DNA from 3 places in the Mumia sp. zg.B21 genome. Region 1 is predicted to be linked to each of the others. Evidence: riboswitches for the same ligand, from Rfam matches in the RefSeq annotation. Region 1 holds a riboswitch; each other region holds the start of a gene.
What was found. Region 1 has a riboswitch for thiamine pyrophosphate ahead of thiM (hydroxyethylthiazole kinase). Riboswitches for the same ligand answer to the same signal wherever they lie in the genome.

Region 2: linked by a shared signal. The riboswitch ahead of thiO (glycine oxidase ThiO) and the one ahead of thiM (hydroxyethylthiazole kinase) in region 1 are both predicted to bind thiamine pyrophosphate.
Region 3: linked by a shared signal. The riboswitch ahead of KV100_RS08145 (ECF transporter S component) and the one ahead of thiM (hydroxyethylthiazole kinase) in region 1 are both predicted to bind thiamine pyrophosphate.

What each region holds. Positions count from the first base shown of each region.
Region 1 covers NZ_JAHWCJ010000001.1:327,513-335,174, forward strand. The annotation lists gene ilvD (dihydroxy-acid dehydratase) at 1-862, shown strand, start outside; gene KV100_RS01715 (acetolactate synthase large subunit) at 1,147-2,901, shown strand; gene ilvN (acetolactate synthase small subunit) at 2,901-3,437, shown strand; gene ilvC (ketol-acid reductoisomerase) at 3,519-4,547, shown strand; TPP riboswitch at 4,851-4,942, shown strand; gene thiM (hydroxyethylthiazole kinase) at 4,931-5,722, shown strand; gene thiE (thiamine phosphate synthase) at 5,722-6,387, shown strand; gene thiD (bifunctional hydroxymethylpyrimidine kinase/phosphomethylpyrimidine kinase) at 6,402-7,187, shown strand; gene KV100_RS01745 (TenA family protein) at 7,184-7,662, shown strand, end outside.
Region 2 covers NZ_JAHWCJ010000002.1:896,707-904,368, reverse strand. The annotation lists gene KV100_RS13200 (FMN-binding negative transcriptional regulator) at 1-390, opposite strand, end outside; gene groL (chaperonin GroEL) at 477-2,108, opposite strand; gene KV100_RS13190 (LysR family transcriptional regulator) at 2,334-3,251, opposite strand; gene KV100_RS13185 (EamA family transporter) at 3,326-4,216, shown strand; TPP riboswitch at 4,239-4,323, shown strand; gene thiO (glycine oxidase ThiO) at 4,332-5,489, shown strand; gene thiS (sulfur carrier protein ThiS) at 5,486-5,686, shown strand; gene KV100_RS13170 (thiazole synthase) at 5,692-6,477, shown strand; gene KV100_RS13165 (MoaD/ThiS family protein) at 6,505-6,780, opposite strand; gene thrC (threonine synthase) at 6,794-7,662, opposite strand, start outside.
Region 3 covers NZ_JAHWCJ010000001.1:1,684,752-1,692,413, reverse strand. The annotation lists gene arsB (ACR3 family arsenite efflux transporter) at 1-284, opposite strand, end outside; gene arsM (arsenite methyltransferase) at 281-1,093, opposite strand; gene KV100_RS08150 (metalloregulator ArsR/SmtB family transcription factor) at 1,179-1,532, shown strand; TPP riboswitch at 1,572-1,691, shown strand; gene KV100_RS08145 (ECF transporter S component) at 1,681-2,322, shown strand; gene KV100_RS19915 (ABC transporter ATP-binding protein) at 2,319-3,785, shown strand; gene KV100_RS08135 (energy-coupling factor transporter transmembrane protein EcfT) at 3,782-4,471, shown strand; gene KV100_RS08130 (MaoC family dehydratase) at 4,527-4,979, shown strand; gene KV100_RS08125 (CrcB family protein) at 5,023-5,403, opposite strand; gene KV100_RS08120 (CrcB family protein) at 5,400-5,861, opposite strand; gene crcB (fluoride efflux transporter CrcB) at 5,964-6,344, opposite strand; gene KV100_RS08110 (CrcB family protein) at 6,341-6,787, opposite strand; gene KV100_RS08105 (hypothetical protein) at 6,992-7,662, shown strand, end outside.

The sequences.
Region 1 (7,662 bases):
CTCGACCAACGCCGTCCTCCACCTGCTGGCGATCGCCCGCGAGGCCGAGGTCGACCTCACGCTGGACGACTTCGTGCGGGTGGGTGAGAAGGTGCCGCACCTCGGTGACCTCAAGCCCTTCGGCCGCTACGTGATGAACGACGTCGACAAGGTCGGCGGCATCCCGGTCGTCATGAAGGCGCTGCTCGACGCCGGTCTGATGAACGGCGACACCCTCACGGTGACGGGCAAGACGATGGCGGAGAACCTCGCGGAGCTCGTGCAGCCCGTCGACGGCGACGTCATCCGCCGCCTCGACGACCCGATCCACGCGACCGGTGGACTCACGATCCTCGAGGGCACGCTCGCCCCGCAGGGAGCAGTCGTCAAGAGCGCCGGGTTCGACGAGAGCGTCTTCAGCGGTACGGCGCGGGTCTTCGACGGTGAGCAGGCCGCGATGGCCGCGCTCGCCGACGACACCATCGGTGCCGGTGACGTCGTCGTGATCCGCTACGAGGGGCCCAAGGGCGGCCCCGGCATGCGGGAGATGCTCGCCATCACCGGGGCGATCAAGGGCGCCGGTCTCGGCAAGGACGTCCTGCTCCTCACCGACGGCCGCTTCTCGGGCGGGACCACCGGGCTCTGCGTCGGCCACGTTGCGCCCGAGGCCGTCGACGGCGGCCCGATCGCGTTCGTGCGCGACGGAGACCCCATCACGCTCGACGTGGCGAACCGTCGCCTCGACGTGGAGATCGACGCCGACGAGCTCGAGGCGCGCAAGGTCGGATGGACGCCGAAGCTGCCCGTCGTGCCGCCGCGCGGCGTGCTCTCGAAGTACGCCAAGCTCGTCGGCTCGGCAGCGGACGGGGCGGTCCTGGGCTGAGCGTGAGGAGGGGCGCACGCCGTCATGTGGGACGGACATCTCAGGATGCGAGACGCGGGTGATGCTGGCTTGACCCTCGGGGGCCCGTCGCGCACTCTTGTCTCGTGCGCAACCTCCTTCTCGTACCCCACTGACGCGCGACCGGCAACGGTTCCGCGTCACCCCTCGAATGCCCGCTCGGGCCGAGGGGTTTTTTGTTGCCACCAGACCGTCCGAGAAGACCCCAGCACGAGGGCAGCCGCCCACCACACGCCGGCGAGACCGGTCCGTACGAAGGGACAGCGATGAGCGAGCAGGTCACCGGGGCCCAGAGCCTCGTCCTGGCACTGGAGCACGCCGGGGTCGAGGTCGTCTTCGGGATCCCGGGCGGCGCGATCCTTCCGGCGTACGACCCGTTGATGGACTCGCAGAAGGTCCGCCACATCCTCGTCCGTCACGAGCAGGGCGCCGGTCATGCGGCCCAGGGCTACGCGGTGGCCAGCGGCAAGGTCGGTGTCTGCATGGCGACGTCCGGCCCCGGGGCGACCAACCTCGTGACCGCGATCGCCGACGCCTACATGGACTCGGTCCCGATGGTCGCCGTGACCGGGCAGGTCGCGAGCCGCGCGATCGGCACGGACGCGTTCCAGGAGGCCGACATCCGCGGCATCACGATGCCGATCACCAAGCACAGCTATCTCGTGACCGATGCCGCGGAGATCCCGCGAGCGATCGCCGAGGCTTTCCACATCGCGTCCACCGGCCGACCCGGGCCGGTGCTGGTCGACATCTCCAAGGACGCGCTGCAATCCGCGACGACCTTCGCATGGCCGACCGAGCTGCACCTCCCGGGCTACCGGCCGACCAGCAGGCCGCACAACAAGCAGGTCCGTGAGGCGGCGCGTCTCATCGCGGCGGCCGAGCGCCCGGTCCTCTATGTCGGCGGCGGCGTCGTGAAGGCCAACGCCTCGACCGAGCTCAAGGTCCTCGCCGAGATGACCGGCATCCCTGTCGTCACGACGCTGATGGCGCGCGGCGCGTTCCCCGACAGCCACCCCCTCCACCTCGGGATGCCGGGCATGCACGGCACGGTGGCGGCCGTCGGTGCGCTCCAGAAGAGCGACCTGCTCATCTCGCTGGGTGCGCGCTTCGACGACCGGGTGACCGGGCACCTGGAGTCGTTCGCGCCCGGCTCCAAGGTCATCCACGCCGACATCGACCCGGCTGAGATCTCCAAGAACCGCACCGCCGACGTGCCGATCGTCGGAGACTGCCGTGAGGTGATCGCCGACCTGGTCGTCGCGCTGCAGGCCGAGTACGCCGAGCACCCCGCCGACTACACCCCGTGGCGCGGGCAGATGCAGGCGCTCTCCGCCCGCTACCCGCTCGGGTACGAGGAGCCGGACGACGGGTCGCTGTCGCCGCAACGGGTGATCCAGCGCATCGGCCAGATCGCCGGCCCCGGCGCGACCTACACCTCCGGCGTGGGACAGCACCAGATGTGGGCTGCCAACTTCATCGAGCACGAGCGCCCCGCCCGCTGGATCAACTCCGGCGGCATGGGCACGATGGGCTTCTCCGTCCCTGCCGCCATGGGAGCGCAGGTCGCCCGCGCCGGTGAGGTGGTGTGGGCCATCGACGGCGACGGTTGCTTCCAGATGACCAACCAGGAGCTCGCGACGTGCGCGCTCGAGGGCATCCCGATCAAGGTCGCCGTCATCAACAACTCGTCGCTCGGCATGGTCCGGCAGTGGCAGACGCTCTTCTACGATGGCCGCTACTCCAACACCGACCTGCAGACCGGCGCCGACGAGGCCCGCATCCCCGACTTCGTCAAGCTCGCCGACGCCTACGGCTGCGTCGGGCTGCGGTGCGAGAAGGCCGAGGACCTCGACGCGGTGATCGAGAAGGCGATGTCCATCACCGACGCGCCGGTCGTCATCGACTTCGTCGTGCACCGCGACGCGATGGTGTGGCCGATGGTCCCGGCCGGAGTCAGCAACGACATGATCCAGATCGCGCGCGACATGGCGCCCGAGTTCGGTGACGAGGAACTGTGATGAGCCAGCACACCCTGTCCGTCCTGGTCGAGAACACCCCTGGTGTGCTCGCCCGCGTCGCGAGCCTCTTCATGCGCCGCGGCTTCAACATCGACTCGCTCGCGGTCGGGCCGACCGAGATCCCCGAGATCTCGCGGATGACGATCGTGGTCAACGTCGACGAGCTGCCTCTGGAGCAGGTCACCAAGCAGCTGAACAAGCTCGTCAACGTCCTCAAGATCGTCGAGCTCGAGCCCACCACCTCGGTCGAGCGTGAGCTCATGCTGATCAAGGTCCGCGCCGACTCACGGACGCGCGGACAGGTCTTGGAGACCGTCCAGCTGTTCCGGGCGAAGGTCGTCGACGTCGGCGTCGACGCGGTGACCATCGAAGCGACCGGAGACCCCGGCAAGCTCGACGCGATGCTGAAGGTGCTCGAGCCCTTCGGCATCCGCGAGATCGCCCAGTCCGGACGCGTCGCGATCGGTCGCGGAGGACGGTCGATCACCGACCGCACCCTGCGGGCGGTCCCCGGCGCGTCCACCCAGACCGCCTGAGCGTACGGTCGATAGGGGCCGTACGTCTGATCCGAGCGGCACCACCCGGTGCCACACGGCACCACGAGAAGGAGCAACCCCGTGCCTGAGCTGTTCTACGACGACGACGCCGACCTGAGCGTCATCCAGGGCCGCAGCGTGGCCGTCCTCGGCTACGGCAGCCAGGGCCACGCCCACGCGCTGTCCCTGCGCGACTCCGGCGTCGACGTCCGCGTCGGACTCCCCGAGGGCTCGAAGAGCCGTGAGAAGGCCGAGAACGAGGGCCTTCGGGTGCTCACCCCGGCCGAGGCGTGCGCCGAGGCCGACGTCATCGTCGTGCTCGCGCCCGACCCGGCGCAGCGCAGCCTCTACACCGAGGCGATCGAGCCGAACCTCAACGACGGCGACGCCCTGATCTTCGGGCACGGCTTCAACATCCGCTACGGCTACGTCAAGCCGCCGGCCGGTGTCGACGTCGGCATGATCGCCCCCAAGGGTCCCGGTCACCTCGTCCGCCGCGAGTACGTCGAGGGCCGTGGCGTCCCCGTCCTCGTCGCCGTCGAGCAGGATGCCACCGGCAACGCGTGGCCCCTGGTCCTCTCCTACGCCAAGGCCATCGGCGGCCTGCGTGCCGGCGGCATCAAGACGACGTTCACCGAGGAGACCGAGACCGATCTGTTCGGTGAGCAGGCGGTCCTCTGCGGCGGCGTCTCCGCACTGGTCCAGGCGGGCTTCGAGACCCTGACCGAGGCCGGCTACCAGCCCGAGGTCGCCTACTTCGAGTGCCTGCACGAGCTCAAGCTGATCGTCGACCTCATGTACGAGGGTGGCATCGCCAAGCAGCGCTGGTCGGTCTCCGACACGGCCGAGTACGGCGACTACGTCTCCGGTCCGCGGGTCGTCGACGCGCGCGTCAAGGAGAACATGCAGGCGGTCCTCGCCGACATCCAGAACGGCGCGTTCGCCGAGCGCTTCATCGCCGACCAGGACGCCGGTGCGGCAGAGTTCAAGAAGCTGCGCGCCGAGGGCGAGGAGCACCCGATCGAGGGCACCGGCCGCGAGCTGCGCAAGCTCATGGCCTGGGTCAAGAGCGGCGACGACGACTACACCGAGGGCACCGCTGCGCGCTGACCCTCGTACGTCCCGACCGGCGGTGAGCCCGGTCCCACGCGCATCACGGCGTGGGACCGGACTCACCGCCGTCGGCGTTGGCGGGCCGCGGGGAGGTCTCCGGGGTAGATGAGACGAGCGAGCCAGCGGCGGGACGCGAGATAGACCTCGTGAACCCCTCCGCGGCGCCAGGCGCGACGGACGCGACGGGCGGAAGCCATGCATACCCCTCGTGGGAAGGAGTCGGGTGGGTTGCCCGAACGCTAGCGGGCCGGTGCGACGTCGCGGAAGGGGCTCCCGGCACTTCTGTTATCGTCGCCAGCAGTTGCAAGGCCGGGGTGCCCGAAGGGCTGAGAACACACCCGCCGAACCTGATCCGGGTCATACCGGCGAGAGGGAGCCTGATGCTCGAACCCCGTACCGCTGCCCACGTCCACGACCAGCTCCGGGCGCAGACCCCGCTGGTGCAGGTCATCACGAACTACGTGTCGATGGACATCGCCGCCAACCTGCTCAATGCCGCAGGCGCCTCTCCGGCGATGGTCCACGACCCGCACGAGTCCGCGGAGTTCGCCGGCATCGCCCAGGCCGTCGTCGCCAACATCGGCACGCTGTCCCCGCCGTGGGTCGACGGCATGCTCGCCGCGGTCGAGGTCGCCTCGGCCACGGGCAAGCCGTGGGTCCTCGACCCGGTCGCGGTCGGCGCGACCACCTATAGGCGCGAGTCCGCCGCTGCCCTGATCGAGCACCGCCCGACGGTGATCCGGGGCAACGCGAGCGAGATCCTTGCGATCGCGACCTCGACGGGGGCAGGGCGAGGGGTCGACGCCGACGCCGATACGGCCGACGTCCGTACGGACGCCGAGGCGCTCGCGTCCAAGCTGGAGACCGTCGTCGCCATGACGGGCGCCGTCGACATCGTCACGGACGGCACCCGTACGACCGAGATCCACGGCGGCGATGCGCGCGCCCCGATGATCACCGCGCTCGGGTGCTCCGCGAGCGCCCTGGTCGCCGCGGCCTGCGCGGTCCACGACGACGCGTTCGAGGCGTCGGCGAGCGCACTGGCGATCCTGACGGCCGCGATCGAGAAGGCCGCGCCGCTCGCCGAGGGTCCCGGATCGCTGCGCTGGCGGTTGCTGGACGCGCTGTCCACGTTGTCTTCCGAGGCGGTCGCCGAGGTCGTCGCGCGCTGATGGTCGGCCCGGCCGGAGACGTCCGTCTCTATCTCGTCACCGGGTCCGTGCCTCACGGTGCGGACCTGGTCGACGTCGTCGCCGACGCCGTCGACGGGGGAGCGACGACCGTCCAGCTCCGCGACAAGCACGCGTCGACCGACGAACGCATCCGGCTGGCCACGAGGATCGCCGCGCGCGTCGGTGACCGTGCGTCGTTCGTGCTCAACGACGACCTCGCGGCGGCGCGCGCCGTGCCCGGTGCGGGCCTGCACATCGGGCCCGATGATCTCCACCCCGCGCGAGTGCGAGAGGTGCTCGGCGACGACGCGGTCGTCGGGTGGTCGCTGCACGACCTGGCCCAGCTCGACGACGCCGAGGCGCTCGCCGCGTGCAGCTACCTCGCGGTCAGCCCGGTGTGGGCGACGCCGACCAAGCCCGACACGACCGCGCCGTGGGGACTCGACGGCGTACGCCGCCTGCGCGCGGCAACGCCGGACGACCTCCCGCTCGTCGCGATCGGTGGCATCTCCGCATCGAACGCCGCGTCGGTCGTCGCCGCCGGCGCCGACGGCATCTGCGTGGTCTCCGCGATCTGCTCGGCACCCGAGCCGCGTGCGGCCGCCCGCACGCTCCGCGAGGTCGTCGACGCCGCCCTCGCCGCACGCTCGGAGGTCCAGCCCTGAGCGCCGTGCCCGTCATGCTCACCATCGCCGGCTCCGACCCCTCAGGCGGCGCCGGGATCCAGGCGGACCTCAAGACGGCGACCGCCCTCGGCGTGTACGGCGCCGCGGCCCTGACCGCGCTCACCGTCCAGAACACCCGCGGCGTCTTCGGGATCCACCCGGTGCCTGCGGCGTTCGTCGCCGAGCAGGTGCGTGCCGTGCTGGACGACCTGGACGTGAGCGTGGTCAAGATCGGGATGCTCGGCACGGTGGAGATCGTGCTCGCGGTCGCCGACGTCCTGCACGCCGCGGACGTGCCCGTCGTGCTTGACCCGGTCATGGTGGCCACCTCCGGCGACACGCTGGTCGGGGAGGACGTGGTGGACACCATCCGTACGACGTTGCTGCCGCTGGCGGCCGTCGTCACGCCCAACGTGCCGGAGGCTGCGGTCCTGACCGGCACCGCGCCGGCGACCGATCCCCACGGGCTGGCGACCGCCGGGCGCGCGTTGCGCGCAGCGGGCGCTGCAGCCGCGCTGGTCAAGGGCGGACACCTCGAGGGTCCGGAGAGCATCGACGTGCTCGTCGACGCGGAGGGTGCGTGCACCTATCGTGCACCGCGGATCGACAGCCCCAACACGCACGGGACAGGCTGCACGCTGGGGTCGGCGATCGCGTCCGGCCTCGCGCTCGGCCTGCCGCTGCGCGAGGCGGTGGGTGAGGCCAAGGACTACCTGACCGGGGCTTTGCGCAGCGGCGCCGAGCACTCGGTGGGTCGCGGCCACGGACCTGTCGACCACCTCTGGAGGTCGCGCGGGTGACGGACGAGAGGACGTTCTCCGAGGCCGCGTGGGCGCACGTCGCGAGCTGGTACGACGCGATCCTCGAGCACCCCTTCGTGGTCGGTCTCGCCGCCGGGACGTTGCCGGAGGACGTGTTCGGCCGCTACCTGCTCGACGATGCCCACTACCTCTCCCGCTACGGCAGCACGCTCGCGATGCTGGCCGCGCGTGCGGGCGACCCGGCGCTGTCAGCCGGCCTCGCACGCGCGGCCGCCGAGGCGGTGGAGGCCGAGCGGCTGATGCACGCGGAGTTCCTCGTGCCTCGCGGCCTCGACCCGGACGGGCCTGATGCGGCGGAGCCGACGCCGACCTGTCAGGCCTACGCCGGCACGCTGCTCGCCGACGCCGCGTACGCACCGGTCGAGGTCGGTCTTGCGGGTGTGCTGCCGTGCTTCCGCGTCTATCTGGAGGTTGGGCGCGCGATCGCGGCACAGGCGACCGACGCTGCGCATCC
Region 2 (7,662 bases), on a different contig from region 1:
GTCGGTGAGACGGGTGACGGCGTCGCGGATCCACTCGGTCTCACGACGGACGCGCACCGTGCCGCGCAGCTCGACGCGGCTGTAGTTCCACGTCGGGACGACCCTGCCGTGCTGGGCCTTGGTCGCGTACCACGACGGCGAGACGTACGCCTGCGGTCCGCTCACCACGACCAGGGCCGGCGATCCGTCGCCGATCGTGCGCCAGTGCGGGTTGGCGAGGGCCACGTGCGCGATCACGCGACCCTCCTCGCGCAGCCACACCAGCGGCAGCCGGGTCGCGTACGGCATGCCGTCCGCGCCCACCGTGACGAGGTCGCCGGCACCGACGGCGGCGATGAGGCCGTCGATCGCCGCTGCGTCGTCGAGGGAGTTGAAGCGCGGCACGTACACCGGCCCACCGTACGACGACGCCCCGCCGGTCCGGAGACCGACGGGGCGCCGCGTGGTGCGTCGAGCGTGAGCTCAGGCGGGGTGGCTCAGAAGCCCATGCCGCCCATGTCGCCCATGTCGCCACCCGGCATGGCCGGGGGGTTCTTCTCGGGCTTGTCGGCGACGACGGCCTCGGTGGTGAGGAAGAGCGCCGCGATCGAGGCTGCGTTCTGCAGCGCCGAGCGGGTCACCTTGGCCGGGTCGAGGATGCCCTCGGCGATGAGGTCGACGTACTCGCCGGTCGCCGCGTTGAGGCCGTGACCCGCGGGAAGGCCCTGGACCTTCTCCGCCACGACGCCGCCCTCGAGGCCGGCGTTGATCGCGATCTGCTTCAGCGGGGCGGTCGAGGCGGAGCGCACGATCTGCGCACCGGTCGCCTCGTCACCGACGAGATCGAGCTTCTCGAACGCCGCGGCGGTCGCCTGGACGAGCGCGACGCCGCCACCGGCGACGATGCCCTCCTCGACGGCAGCCTTCGCGTTGCGAACGGCGTCCTCGATGCGGTGCTTGCGCTCCTTGAGCTCGACCTCCGTGGCCGCGCCGACCTTGATGACCGCAACGCCGCCGGCGAGCTTCGCCAGCCGCTCCTGCAGCTTCTCGCGGTCGTAGTCGGAGTCGGAGTTCTCGATCTCGGCGCGGATCTGGTTGACCCGGCCGGTGATCTGGTCCTCCGAGCCACCGCCGTCGACGATGGTCGTCTCGTCCTTGGTCACGACGACCTTGCGGGCCGTACCGAGCAGCGAGATGTCGGCGTTCTCGAGCTTGAGACCGAGCTCCTCGCTGATGACCTCGCCACCGGTGAGGATGGCGATGTCGGTCAGCATGGCCTTGCGGCGGTCGCCGAAGCCCGGAGCCTTGACGGCGACGGACTTGAACGTGCCCTTGACCTTGTTGACGATCAGGGTGGCCAGCGCCTCGCCCTCGATGTCCTCGGCGATGATCAGCAGCGGCTTGCCCGACTGGATGACCTTCTCGAGGACCGGCACGAGGTCCTTGACGGCGCTGATCTTGGAGTTGGCGATCAGGATGTAGGGATCCTCGAGCACCGCCTCCATGCGCTCGGGATCGGTGTAGAAGTACTGCGAGATGTAGCCCTTGTCGAAGCGCATGCCCTCGGTGAGCTCGAGCTCGAGCCCGAAGGTGTTGCTCTCCTCGACGGTGATGACGCCTTCCTTGCCGACCTTGTCCATCGCCTCGGCGATGATCTCGCCGACCGACGGATCAGCAGCGGAGATCGCGGCCGTGGACGCGATCTGCTCCTTGGTCTCGACGTCCTTGGCCATCCCGAGCAGCTGGGCGCTGACGGCCTCGACGGCCTTCTCGATGCCACGCTTGAGCGCGATCGGGTTGGCGCCGGCCGCGACGTTGCGCAGGCCCTCGCGCACGAGCGCCTGGGCGAGCACGGTGGCGGTGGTGGTGCCGTCGCCGGCGACGTCGTCGGTCTTCTTGGCGACCTCCTTGACGAGCTCGGCGCCGATCTTCTCGTAGGGATCCTCGAGCTCGATCTCCTTGGCGATGCTGACACCATCGTTGGTGATGGTGGGAGCGCCCCACTTCTTCTCGAGGACGACGTTGCGGCCCTTGGGACCGAGGGTCACCTTCACGGCGTCGGCGAGGATGTTCATCCCGCGCTCGAGGCCGCGACGGGCTTCCTCGTTGAATGCAATGGTCTTCGGCATATCTCCCGCGATTCCTCCGCGTAGAGGTGGATGGCCCAGGGGATGCCCGCGACGGACGACCCGCGTCCACGGCAAACCCTTCTCGCCGCGACCTTCGGACCTCATCGTCCTGGCCCGTTTGGAACGTTGGCACTCAGATGATCCGAGTGCTAACGCTCTCCTTTCTAGCACTCGGGCCTGGAGAGTGCAAAGAGTGGGCCGGTGCAGCGAGCGAGGGCGACACCCTCATCTCGCCTCGTCGGCGATCTCCAGGAGGGCGTCGAGGACGCATCGGACAGCCGCGCGTTCGGCACGGTCGGGCCTTGCGAGCGCGAACACGTGGCGCCCCGCCCGCACGCCGTCGAGCGGGAGCAGCGTGACGCCGCGTGCCTCCGCTGCTCTTCGCCACAGCCGCGGCAACAGCGCCACACCCTGCCCGGCCGCGACGAACGCGGCCGTGACGTGGTTGTCGAGGAACCGTTGCTCGACACGAGGGGACTGTCCGTCGACGGCGAGCATGGGGAGCAGCAGGTCGAAGGGATGGCCGACAGGGACGCCGATCCAGCGCTCTCCGACGAGGTCCTCGGGTCGCACCCGGTCGCGGCCGGCGAGGCGGTGATCCTGGGGCACGGCCACGTCCAGCGGCTCACGAAGGAGCGGCGTGACGTGCAGGCCCGTCGCCGCAGGGTCCGGCACCGCGACCACCGAGTGCCCGACGACCACGTCGTGGTCGGCGGTGGCCGCTCGGAGCTCGTACTCCGCGAGGTCGAGGTCGCTCAGCCGTACGGTCACGCCGGGCGCACGCGTCGCGAGCCGCGGCGCGAGCGGAGCCAGCAGCATCTCGGCGCCGCTCGGGAAGGCTGTCACGGCGACCTCGCCCGCCACCTCGCCGCGGAACTCCTCGAGGCGGGCCCGGGTGCGCGCGACGACCTGGGCGATCTCGACGGCGCCCTCGGCGAGCAGCCGGCCGGCCTCGGTGAGCCTGACCCCACGGCCCTCACGCTCGACGAGGACGGTCCCGAGGTCACGCTCGAGGGCCTTGATCGTCTGCGAGACCGCCGACGGCGTCCGGTACGTCGCCGCAGCGACCGCCGTGATGCTCCCCCGCTCGGCGAGCTCCCGCACGATCGCGAGCTTGTCGACGTCGATGCCAGCATCCTTCATTGAAGCAACGCTACATCGTAGTCGTAGGAGTATTCGATTGTGCTTCACCCAGGCGCAAGCGCACGCTGGCTCTCGTGACCACCCGCGACCGTCTCCTCGCCGTACTGGTGGCGATCACCTGGGGACTGAACTTCATCGCCATCCACGCCTCGCTCGAGCACTTCCCGCCGATGTTCTGCGTCGCGCTGCGCTTCGGGCTGCTCGCCGTCCCGACCGTGCTTCTCGTCCCGCGCCCGGACGTCAGGCTGCGCTGGTTGATCGGGTACGGCGCAGGCTTCGGGATCGCACAGTTCTTCTTCCTGTACGTAGGCATGCGTGCGGGCATGCCCGCAGGACTCGCCTCGTTGGTGCTCCAGGCCTCCGCGCCCTTCACGGTGGTGCTCGCCGGCGTCCTGCTGCGCGAACGGCTCAGCGGCCGGCAGATTCTCGGCATCGTGATCGCGATCGCCGGGCTCGCCGGCGTGGCGTGGCACCGGTCGCAGACGGCAGCCCTGCTCCCCGTGGTGCTCACGCTGCTGGCCGCGCTCGGCTGGGCGTTCGGCAACCTCGCGAACCGCCAGGCGCACCCCTCCAACCCGCTCCACCTCACGCTGTGGATGTCGGTGGTCCCCCCGATCCCGATGCTGGTGGTCTCGCTGCTCTTCGAGGGGCCGGGAGCCGTCGGAGAGTCGCTCGTGACCGCCTTCACCCCCGAGGCGGTGCCCGCCGTGCTGGGTCTCCTCTACACGGTCGTCATCGGGACCGTCGTGGGCTCGGGACTGTGGACGCTGCTGATGACGCGCTATCCGTCGAGCACCGTCGCGCCGTTCTCACTGCTCGTCCCGGTGGTGGGGATGAGCGCGAGCGCTCTTCTCCTGAGCGAACGCCTCGACCCGTTCGAGCTCGCATCCGGCGCGGTGGTCATCGCCGGCGTCCTTCTCGGCTCGACCCGCGGGCGCCGGGCCCGCTTGACGACGCCGTCGTAGCCCGCCTACGGTGCGGAGGTCCCCACGGGAGCCCGGGCACGGGCTGAGAGGGAGCCGATGCCGCTCCGACCGTCGAACCTGATCCGGGTCATGCCGGCGAAGGGAGGCAGGAGCAGTGTCGCGCTCTCACCGGCCAGCCGGCCGCGACGTCGCCGTCGTCGGTGGTGGAGTCGTCGGGCTCACCGTCGCGTGGTCGCTCGCACGTCGTGGTCACCGTGTCACGACGTACGACCCCACGCCCGCCCGTGGGGCCTCGTGGGCGGCCGCGGGGATGCTCTCCCCCGCAGGTGAGGCGTGGTACGGCGAGGAGGCGCTGCTGCGGGTCGGCGTCGCGTCGCTCGCACGGTGGCCGGACATGGCGGCCGCCCTCGAACGCGATGCCGGGCGAGCGTTGGAGGTCCGTGGGGAGGGCACGCTGCTCGCCGCCGCCACCGAGGACGATGCCCGCGAGCAGGAGCGGGTCACCGCGCTGCTCGACACCCACACGATCCCGTACCACCCGCTCACCCGGCGGGAGGTGCGCGCCCGGGAGCCGGCGCTGCACCCAGCGCTGCGCGCCGTCGTCGAGATCCCCGGTGACCGCAGCGTCCACAACCGCACTCTGCTCGCTGCTCTGCTGGCGGCATGCGCGCGTCGGCACGTGACCGCCGTCGACGACACGGTCGACCTGGTGCGAGACGGCGACACGCTGCGTGTCCGCACCAGGCAGGACGGGCGCGCGCGCGGCCACGACGTGGTGGTCCTCGCCAACGGTGTCGGGCTACGCACCACCGAGGGCGCACCCGAGTGGCTGCGCGACGCCGTGCGCCCGGTCAAGGGCGAGATCCTGCGGCTGCATGCCCCCCGGCCCATGCTGGCCCGGACGGTGCGCGCCGCGGTGCGCGGCCGACCCGTCTACCTGGTCCCGCGCAACGACGGCGAGATCGTGGTCGGCGCGACCATGCTCGAGCGGGGGTACGACACGACCGTCACCGTGGAGGGGGTGCACGACCTCCTTCACGACGCGGTCGAGGTCGTGCCGGAGCTGCGTGACTGCGCCTTCGTGGAGGCGGCAGCCGGCTTGCGTCCCTCGAGCTCGGACCACCTGCCGCTGGTCGGGGCCACCGGCATCCCCGGTCTCCTCGTCGCCGCCGGGCACCATCGTGGCGGCGTGCTCCTCGCGCCCTGGACCGCCGACGTGATCACCGCGCTCGTCGAGGAGTCCTCGCCACCTGAGGGGTCGGGTCACACCGACCCGCTTCGCCTGTCGCCGACACTCCAGGAGGCCCGATGACCATCCGTCTCAACGGCCAGGCCCACGCGCTCGCCGAGCCTCTCACGGTGCTCGCGCTGCTCCGCACGCTCGCGCTGCCACGTACCGACGTGGCAGTCGCCGTCGACGGCATCGTCGTGCCGCGCTCCCGATGGGAGGACCACCTCGTCCGCGACGGCGCCGAGGTCGACGTCGTCACCGCCGTCCAAGGAGGGTGAGAGTCGTGCTGACGACCACCGACCCGTCCCCGCTCACCGTGGCCGGAGTGCCGTTCACGAGCCGGCTGTTCCTCGGTACCGGAGGGGTTCCGAGCCCCGCTGTCCTCCGTCGGTGCCTGGAGATGAGCGGCACGGAGCTCGTCACCGTCTCGATGCGCCGGGTCGACCCGGGAGCGCCGAGCTCGATCCTCGACGTCGTCCGCGAGCACGGCGCACGGCTGCTCCCCAACACCGCGGGCTGTCGCACCGCGCGTGAGGCGGTCCTCACCGCGAACCTCGCGCGCGAGGCCCTCGGCACCGCCTGGGTGAAGCTGGAGGTCGTCGCCGACGACGTGACGCTGCTGCCCGACGTGGTCGAGCTCCTCGACGCCGCCGAGACCCTGGTGCGCGAGGGCTTCACGGTGCTCGCCTACACGAACACCGACCTCGTCACCGCCCGCCGCCTCGCCGACGTCGGCTGCGCGGCCGTGATGCCGCTCGGCTCGCCGATCGGCTCCGGCCTCGGTGTCACCGACCCTCGCGCGATCGCCGCGATCGCGGAGGCGGTCGCGGTCCCGGTGGTGCTCGACGCCGGCATCGGCACCGCCTCCGACGCCGCACTCGCGATGGAGCTCGGATGCGACGCCGTGCTCTGCGCGACCGCGATCACCCGTGCGGGCGACCCGCCCGCGATGGCGTCGGCCATGGCCGGCGCGGTGCGCGCCGGTCGCACGGCGTACGGGGCGGGCCGGATCCCCCGACGCGAGACGAGCCTGGCCTCCAGCCCGACAACCGGTCTCGTCGGCACCTGACGCCGGCGGGCCCCCGCCGGTCCGGCGTCAGCCGCCGGCGACCGCCGGGATGATCGAGACCTGCTGCCCGGCGGGCACCGAGGTCTCGAGCCCGTCGGCGAAGCGCACGTCCTCGGTGCCGACGTACACGTTCACGAACCGGCGGATCGCGCCGGTCTCGTCGACGACGCGCGCCTTGATCCCGGGGAACGACGCCTCCAGGGCCTCGATGACACCGGCGACGGTCTCGCCGTCGACGGTCACCTCCGAGTCGCCGTTGGTGTAGGTGCGCAGGATCGTGGGGATGCGGACGGAGACGCTCATGGTGTCCTCTCGGTCAGACGAGGTTCGCGGCGGTGAAGGCCGTGTAGGTCGGGTCGATGGTCGCGGCGGGGCCGACCCGGTCCGCGATGGCGTCGAGCGTCTTGAGCCCGTCGCCGGTGTTGAAGACGACCGTCTCCGCCTCGGGGTCGAGCCGGCCGTCGGCGAGCAGCTTCTTGAGCGTCGCGATCGTCACGCCTCCCGCGGTCTCGGCGAAGATGCCCTCCGTACGGGCGAGGAGCTGGATGCCGTCACGCACCTCGTCGTCGGAGACGTCCTCGACGGCACCACCGGTCCGCCGGCAGGTGTCGAGCACGTACGGCCCGTCGGCGGGGTTGCCGATCGCGAGGGACTTGGCGATCGTGTCGGGCTTGACCGGACGGACGACGTCGTTGCCCTCCCGGAACGCCTGCGCGACGGGCGAGCAGCCGGTCGCCTGCGCGCCGAAGATCTTGTACGGCGTCGGGTCGACCAGGCCGAGCCGGCCGAGCTCGGTGAATCCCTTGTCGACCTTGGTCAGCTGCGACCCGGAGGCGACCGGGATCACCACCTGCTCCGGCAGCCGCCAGCCGAGCTGCTCCGCGGTCTCGTACGCGAGCGTCTTGGAGCCCTCCGCGTAGTAGGGACGGACGTTGACGTTGACGAACGCCCAGCCCTCCTCCTCGCCGGCGATCTCGCTGGCGAGCTTGTTGACGTCGTCGTAGTTGCCGCGCACGGCGACCAGCGTGCCGCCGTACACGGCGGTCGTGAGGATCTTGGGGCGCTCGAGGTTCTCCGGGATGAAGACGACGCTCTTGATGCCGGCACGGGCCGCGGCCGCGGCGACGGCGTTGGCGAGGTTGCCCGTCGACGGGCACGCGAGGACCGTCATGCCGAGCTCGCGGG
Region 3 (7,662 bases), 1.4 Mb from region 1:
GTCAGCGACACCGCGATCAGACGGCGGTCGCCGAGGATCGCGCGTGTCCGGTCGTAGCGGACCTTCGCCAGGACGGGGTACATCATCACGAGCAGGCCCAGCGCGATCGGCGCGGAGACCTCCCCGATCTCCCAGCCGCCCAGCGCGTCGTCGAGTCCGGGGACCAGGCGCCCGACCAGCAGCCCGACCGCCATCGCGGCGACGATCCACACCGGCAGCAGCCGGTCGGTCGCCGACAGCCGCCCGGCGAGAGCGGGGCGGGTGCCGGCGTCGGAGACCGTCATGCAGTCGGCTTGGTGGCACGGATGATCGCACCGTGCATGCCCGGGGCCGCCTCATGGGTCAGCTCGACCGTCGCGTCGGCGAAGCCCGCCGCGGCGAGCCCGTCGAGGTACTCGCTGCGCGACAGCGCGCCGGCGATGCAGGCGACGTACGACCCGCGCTCGGCACGGTCGGCCGGCGTGAGGTGGTCCTCGGCGACGACGTCGGAGATGCCGATGCGCCCGCCCGGAACCAGCACGCGGAACATCTCGGCGAGGACCTGGGGCTTGTCGACCGACAGGTTGATCACGCAGTTGGAGATGACCACGTCGACGGCCGCGTCGGGCAGCGGCACGTCCTCGATCGACCCCTTGAGGAACTCCACGTTCGTGGCCTCGGCCTTCGTGGCGTTGGCCCGGGCCAGGTCGAGCATCTCGTCGGTCATGTCCACGCCGTACGCGAAGCCGTCGGGACCGACGCGCCGGGCGGACAGCAGGACGTCGATCCCACCGCCGGAGCCCAGGTCGAGCACCTTCTCGCCGGGGCTCAAGGCAGCGACGGCGAGCGGGTTGCCGCAGCCGAGCGACGCGGCGAGCGCCTCGGCCGGGAGCTCGGCCGCCTCGGCGCTCGAGTACAGGCCGGCACCGAACGAGGGATCGACCTCCGCGGTGGAGCCGCCGCAGCACGAGTCCGCGGCGTCGGCGGCCGGCGCGCAGCACGACTCGGTCGTCGCGAGAACCAGGTCGTTCGTGGTGCCGGAGCGGGCCTGGACGGCGGCGGCGGCGTAGCGCTCGCGGACCTGCTCGACGAGCTCGTCGTTCGTGAGGGTCATGATGTCTCCTGAGATCGAGGAAGTTCGATGCATCGAACACTACCGATTGATCGACGGATGTCAATACGTGTGGCACGATGGGGTGATGGACATGACGCTTCCCGTCCTCGAGACCTCCGCCGGAGCATGCTGCTCGCCGCTGACCGGGGGCGTCCTCGACGACGACCAGGCCGCGGTGCTCGCCCGGATGTTCAAAGCCTTGGGTGATCCGACCAGGGTGCGGTTGATGTCGCTGATCGCCGCGTCCGAAGGAGGCGAGGCCTGCATCTGCGACCTCACCGAGCCGGTCGGGCTGAGTCAGCCGACCGTCTCGCACCACATGAAACAGCTCGTCTCCGCCGGCCTCGTCACCCGCGAGCAGCGAGGCCGATGGGCCTACTACCGCGTCGTCGACTCCGCACTGACCGATCTGGCGTCCTCGCTGCGGACCGCGCCCTAGCGGGCGCTCGTCACGATGCCGCGGGTGCGGCTAGAGTCGACCTCACGACAGGGGAGCGCAGGTGCCCGACGGCACGGTGCGCTGAGAGTGCGGAAAGCCCGCAGACCCTCCGAACCTGCACCGGTTAGCACCGGCGAAGGGAGTCACCGTGGCTGATGCCATTCGTCCTCGCACGTCCTCGACCCGCTACCGCACGATCGACCTCGTCACGGTGGCGATGCTCGGCGTGGCGATCGGCGTGGTGTTCTGGGGATGGAACCAGTTGTTCGCCGTCGTCAGCGGCACGGCGCTGTTCGCCTACCCCCCGAGCTCCGGCCTGATCTCCGGCGTCTGGCTGATCGGCGGTGTCATCGGCGGGCTCGTCGTCCGCAGACCCGGCGCCGCGGTCGGCACCGAGGTGGTCGCAGCCGTCGTCTCCGGCCTGCTGGGCAACCAGTGGGGCATGTCCGTCCTCGTCTCGGGCCTGATCCAGGGCCTGGGGGTCGAGCTGGTGTTCGCCCTCTTCCTGTACCGCCGGTGGGGTGTCGTCGTCGCCGCCGCAGCAGGCGCGCTCGCCGGGGCGTTCGAGGCGGTGTACGAGTGGTACGCGTACTACGCCGACTGGGCCTTCGGCTACCAGCTCGTCTATCTCGTGTTCTTCGCGGTGTCGGGGGCGCTCGTCGCGGGCGTCGGAGGGTGGCTGCTCGTCCGGGCCCTGGCGAAGACGGGTGCTCTCGACGCCTTCGGGGCCGGTCGCGAGCACCACGACCGAGCCGCGGCGTCGTCCACGAGCCCTTCCCCGCGAGCGTGACCGGATCGGTCGCGTTCCGCGGCTTCGGCTGGCGTCCGCTGGGCCGGCGTACGCCGGTCGTCGCCGGCCTCGACCTGCGCGTCGACCCGGGTGAGCGGGTGCTGCTGGCGGGGCCGTCGGGCGCCGGGAAGTCGACGGTGCTCCGGGCGGCCGCAGGGGTGCTCGAGACCACCGGCGACGGCGACGCCCTCGGCGAGGTCACCACCATCGGCCGCGTCGGAATGCTGCTGCAGAACCCCGGCGACGCGGTGGTCGCCGAGCGGCTCGGCCGCGACGTGGCCTTCGGGCTCGAGAACGCCCGCGTCGCCCCGGCTGCGATCTGGCCGCGGGTGCGCGACGCGCTGCGAGCCGTACGCCTGCCGTACGGCATGCAGCACCCGACGTCCGCGCTGTCCGGAGGAGAGCTTCAGCGCTCCGCGCTGGCCGGGGTGCTGGCGTCGCAGGCGGACCTCCTGCTCCTCGACGAGCCGACGTCGATGCTCGACGACGTCAACGCCGACGCCGTACGCCGCTGCGTCGCGGAGGTCGTCGCCGAGACAGGGGCGACCCTCGTCGTGGTCGAGCACCGCATCGCCCCGTGGCTCCCTCACGTCGACCGTGTGGTCGTCCTGGGCCACGACGGATCCGTGGTCGCCGACACCGACCCGGTGAGCTTCGTCGCCACACTGCGCGACGACCTCGCCGGCGTCGGGGTGTGGATGCCGGGGGTCGCCGCGCCGGAGCCGGTCGAGCCGCCGGTCGTGCTGGTCGAGACCGACCGCGCGGTGCCGCGCCTCGATGCGCTCGCGCTGGGCGTCGACCTGCGCCGCACCGACATTCGGGGCGCCACTGTCACCGCGGCGCTGCGCGACGTCGACGCCGCCCTGGAGTCGCGGGCCGTCACCGTCCTCAGCGGGCCGAGCGGGGCGGGCAAGTCCACGTTGCTCGAGGTCGTCGGGGGTCTGCGACGTCCGGGTGCCGGCGAGGTGCGAGGGCTGGGTCGACCGCCGCACCGGATCGGGTCGCGCGACCTCGCCGCGCTGATCGGGTGGGTCCCGCAGAACCCGGAGCACGGCTTTCTCACGACCCGCGTCCGCGACGAGATCGCGGCGACCTCCCGGCGGATCGGCGTCCCGGTCGACGTCGACGCCGTTCTCGTCCATCTCCGGCTGGACCACCTCGCCGACGCGAACCCGTACCGGCTCTCCGGCGGGGAGCAGCGACGGCTGGCCCTCGGTGCTGCCCTGGCTCACCGTCCGCCCGTCCTCCTGCTGGACGAGCCCACCGTCGGTCAGGACCGGGGTACGTGGGCTGCCGTCACGGGGTGGATGCGTGCCGCTGCGGGTGCCGACGCGGTGATCGGCGCGGCCAGCCACGACGCCGATCTCGCAGCGCGGGCCGACCGTGTCGTGCCGCTCGAGGGCGGTCGTAACGTCGCGCCCGGGCCTGTGCCCACGCCCGCACCGGGGGACGACGCTCGATGAGACGCTTCGTCCGAGGGGCCACCCCGCTGGTGCTGCTCGCGATCGGCACGCTGGCGATCGTCGCCTCGCTGGCGGTGCGCGACCTGCAGACCGCGTGCCTCGCTCTCGGCGCGTACGCGGTCGCCGGTGCCGTCCTGCTCCCGTCGCCGAGGTTCGCGCTCGCCCGCTTCGGGGCGATCGCCGTCGCCTCGGTGTCGCTCGTGTGGTCGACGTGGTGGCTTGGTGGGCGTGATCTCGAGGTCGCACTGACCGCGGGTCTGCGCATCGTCGTGCTCGCGCTGCCCGGGGCGGTGCTCGCGGCGTACGTCGACCCGTCGAAGCTGGCCGACCAGCTCGGCCAGCGGTTGCGGCTGCCGGCGCGGCCGGTGGTGGCGTTCGCCGCGGCGATGCAACGCTTCGGTGCGCTGCGCGAGACGTGGGGCCAGCTCGACCGGACGCGACGAGCGCGCGGGTTCGGGCCGACGCACAACCCGGTCTCACGGGTGAGTCACGCGGTCTCGCTCGCGTTCGCGCTCCTCGTGTCCGCGCTGCGCGACGCGTCCCGGATGTCGGTGGCGATGGACGCACGCGGCTTCGCCTCGGCGCAGCGGCGCACGTGGGCGGAGCCGGCGCCGTGGTCCCGCACCGACAGCGCGCTGCTGGCTCTCGGCGTCGCGCTCGCCGCCGTACCCTGGCTCGTCCGCTGAGCCCCTCCCCTCTAGGATCGGGGCAGTAAGCGAGCGCTTAGTGCGGAGGAATCGGATGCGCGTCTTCAAGAACCTGGCCGAGCTCACCTCGTGTGTGGGGGAGGAGCTCGGCGTCAGCGAGTGGCACGAGATCACCCAGGAGCAGGTCGACCTGTTCGCGGAGGCGACCGGTGACCACCAGTGGATCCACGTCGACCCCGAGAAGGCAGCCGCGGGGCCCTTCGGTCGTACGATCGCGCACGGCTACCTCACGGTCTCGCTGATCCCGATGCTGGCCGCGGAGACCTACAAGGTCGAGAGCGTGAAGATGGGCGTCAACTACGGGTCGGACAAGGTCCGCTTCCCCGCGCCGCTGCCCGTCGGGTCCAAGGTGCGCGGTCGCGCGAGGCTCGTCGAGGTCGTGCCGGTCGCCCTGGGTCAGCGCGTGAGCGTCGAGTTCACGATCGAGGCCGAGGGCATCGACAAGCCCGTGTGCGTCGCGCGCACGTTGGCGATCTTCGCGGAGTAGCCGCCTCACGCCACAGGACCGTGTCCGGCGACCGCCGTAGGAGTCAGAGGCTTCTGCTCCATGCGCACCCGAGCAGCGCGAGCGCAACCGCCGCGACGAGCACGCCCAGCCCGTACGTGGCGGCGAGGACGTAACGCTTCTCCCGGACCAGCGTGACGGTCTCGAGGCTGGCCGCGCTGAATGTCGTGTAGCCGCCGAGGAAGCCTGCCCCGACCGTCACCGCGATGTCGGACGGGGCCCGGTCGCCGGACGCCAGGCCGAGGAGGCAGCCCAGCACGAGAGACCCGGTCAGGTTGACGATCATGGTTGCCCAGGGGAAGCCCGAGCGCGACGTCCTGGCTGCGACCGTCCACGTGACCACGTAGCGCACGCCGGCCCCTGCGCCGCCGGCCACGACGAGCATCAGGAACTGGAGGAACGTCACGAATCCGCCCCTCCAGCCTCGTGCCTGTCCGCAGCCCTCCGGTCATGGAGCCCGGACGCGAGCACGATGCCCAGCAGCGTCGCGCCGGCGCCGACCACGACGGTGCCTAACGCGTACGCGATGCCGACGCCGATCCTCGAGTCGTCGAACAGCGCCGCGGTGCCTGTCGCGAGCGCGCTGTAGGTCGTGAGGCCACCGCAGAATCCCGCACCGACGAGAAGCATCAAGCGCCTCGTCCGCTCCGGCGCAGGAGCGGTGCGGGTCAGGGCTTCGAACAGGTAGCCGAGGATGAACGCGCCGATCACGTTCGCCAGCGGCACCACGAACAGCCCCCCGTCCGTGTGCCGACCGGCGAGCACGAGTCCCTCGCGCGCTGCCGCGCCGAGGGTTCCTCCGCAGACGACGAGCCCGATCGATGCTGCGCGAAGGGGCGCGCGTCCCCCTCTCGTCGTGCTCACCGTGATGGGTTCCGATCTCGTCCGGGGTGGCCGGTGCGGCGGCTGTCCCTCCGATTGTCCGTCACACGCGCACCCTCGAGATCTTCGCGGAGCTGGCCGCGGCTACAGGGTCTTGCCCCAGACGAATCCGAGGAGCGAGAGCGCGACGCCTCCCCCGAGGATGCCGAAGGCGTAGGCGGCAGCCGCACCATAGCGCATCTCACGGATCAGCTGAACGGTCTCGAAGCTTGCCATGCTGAACGTCGTGTAGCCGCCGACGAACCCCGACCCGACCACGGCGCGTACGTCTTCCGAGGCGAGCCTGCTGACGACGAGGCCGGTGACAAATCCAAGCACGAAGCAGCCGCTCAGGTTGATGAGCGCGGTAGAGATCGGGAAGGGTGGCTCCGGGTTCCTCGACCTGATCGTCTCGTCGAGGACGAAGCGCACGCACGCGCCGACGCCGCCGGCCACGATCATCAGGAGGAAGAGCGGAAAGGTCATGTCTCCACCCCGGTGTCGCCGGTGCTCCGCGCGCGCAGCCGCGACGCGAGCATGAACCCCGCGAAGGTCGCGACGGCACCGAGGATGATCGTCCCGATGGCGTACACCACGCCGATGCCGACCCGTGAGTCGTACAGGAGCACGGCCGTCTCAGTAGCGAGGTAGCTGTACGTCGACAGCCCGCCACAGAACCCGACCCCGATGAGCTGCATCCACGGCGAGGTGTTTTCGGTGCCAGGCGCCTTGCGGGCGAGCGCCTCGAACAGGTAGCCGAACACGAACGCGCTGAGGACGTTCACGACGGGGACGACGATCGGGATCCCGTCTCTGTTCGGGATGGCGAGCTTGAGGCCCTCGCGAGCCGCGACCCCGACCATCGCACCCACGAAGACGAGCGCGACCGAGCGACCGCGGATCTTCGTCGGTCGGGAGTTCGACGCCATGACAGAAGCCCCCGTCGCATAGTGAGAGTCGCCTCCTGCCGACCGTAGGCCGGACGGTCGATACCCGCGCGCCGGACGTGTCCTGGCAGCTCTGTTCGGCTTGCGGCGGTTCTGACCGCGGCGAACCATCGAGAAACGACGACACCCAGGTTGGTTGTCTGTCCGGTGTCCAGCCGTGAGCGCTGACGAGGGGTAGGTGCGGACGTGCGTGTCGTACTCGACGACGTCAAGGTGCACGGGCGGCGTGGCCTGCTGCTCGACATCGACCACTTCTCGGTGGACACCGGTGAGTGCGTCCTGATGGCAGGCGAGCCGGGCCAGGGGAACACGGCGATGGCTCTGGTCGCCGCGGGGCGGCTGGCACCGTTCGAGGGCAAGGCGACGCTCGTCCGCGACGACGGGACGACGACCAACGACAAGGCGGAGCTGCGGAAGCACGCGGCCGTCGTGGACCTGCCTGCTGTCTCCGAGCCCGACGACGCGGTGCCCGTCGGGACCGTCGCCGCCGAAGGCCTTGCCCTCGCCTGTCGTGGCTCGATGCCCGGCGAACCCACGAAGTGGCTCCGTGCTCACGGCTGGGAGCAGCTCCGGTCGGTCCGGATGGACGCGATCTTAGGAGCCGTGCGTACGGCCCTTCTCAGCGCGCTGGCGGCCGAGCGCGAGGATGTCCGGTTCCTCGTGCTCTCGCTCCCGGACCGTCACGGCGGTGAGCCGGTGGACTGGTGGGAGATCGCGCAGTCCTACGCATCCTCCGGGTACGGGGTCCTCGTTCAGTGCGGACGGTCGTCAGCGCGGGACCTCGGCGCCAATCTCCCTGCCGCCCGCGGCGACAGCGCACGTCTGGCGACACCGGTCGAGGCCCTGCGCACCCGCCC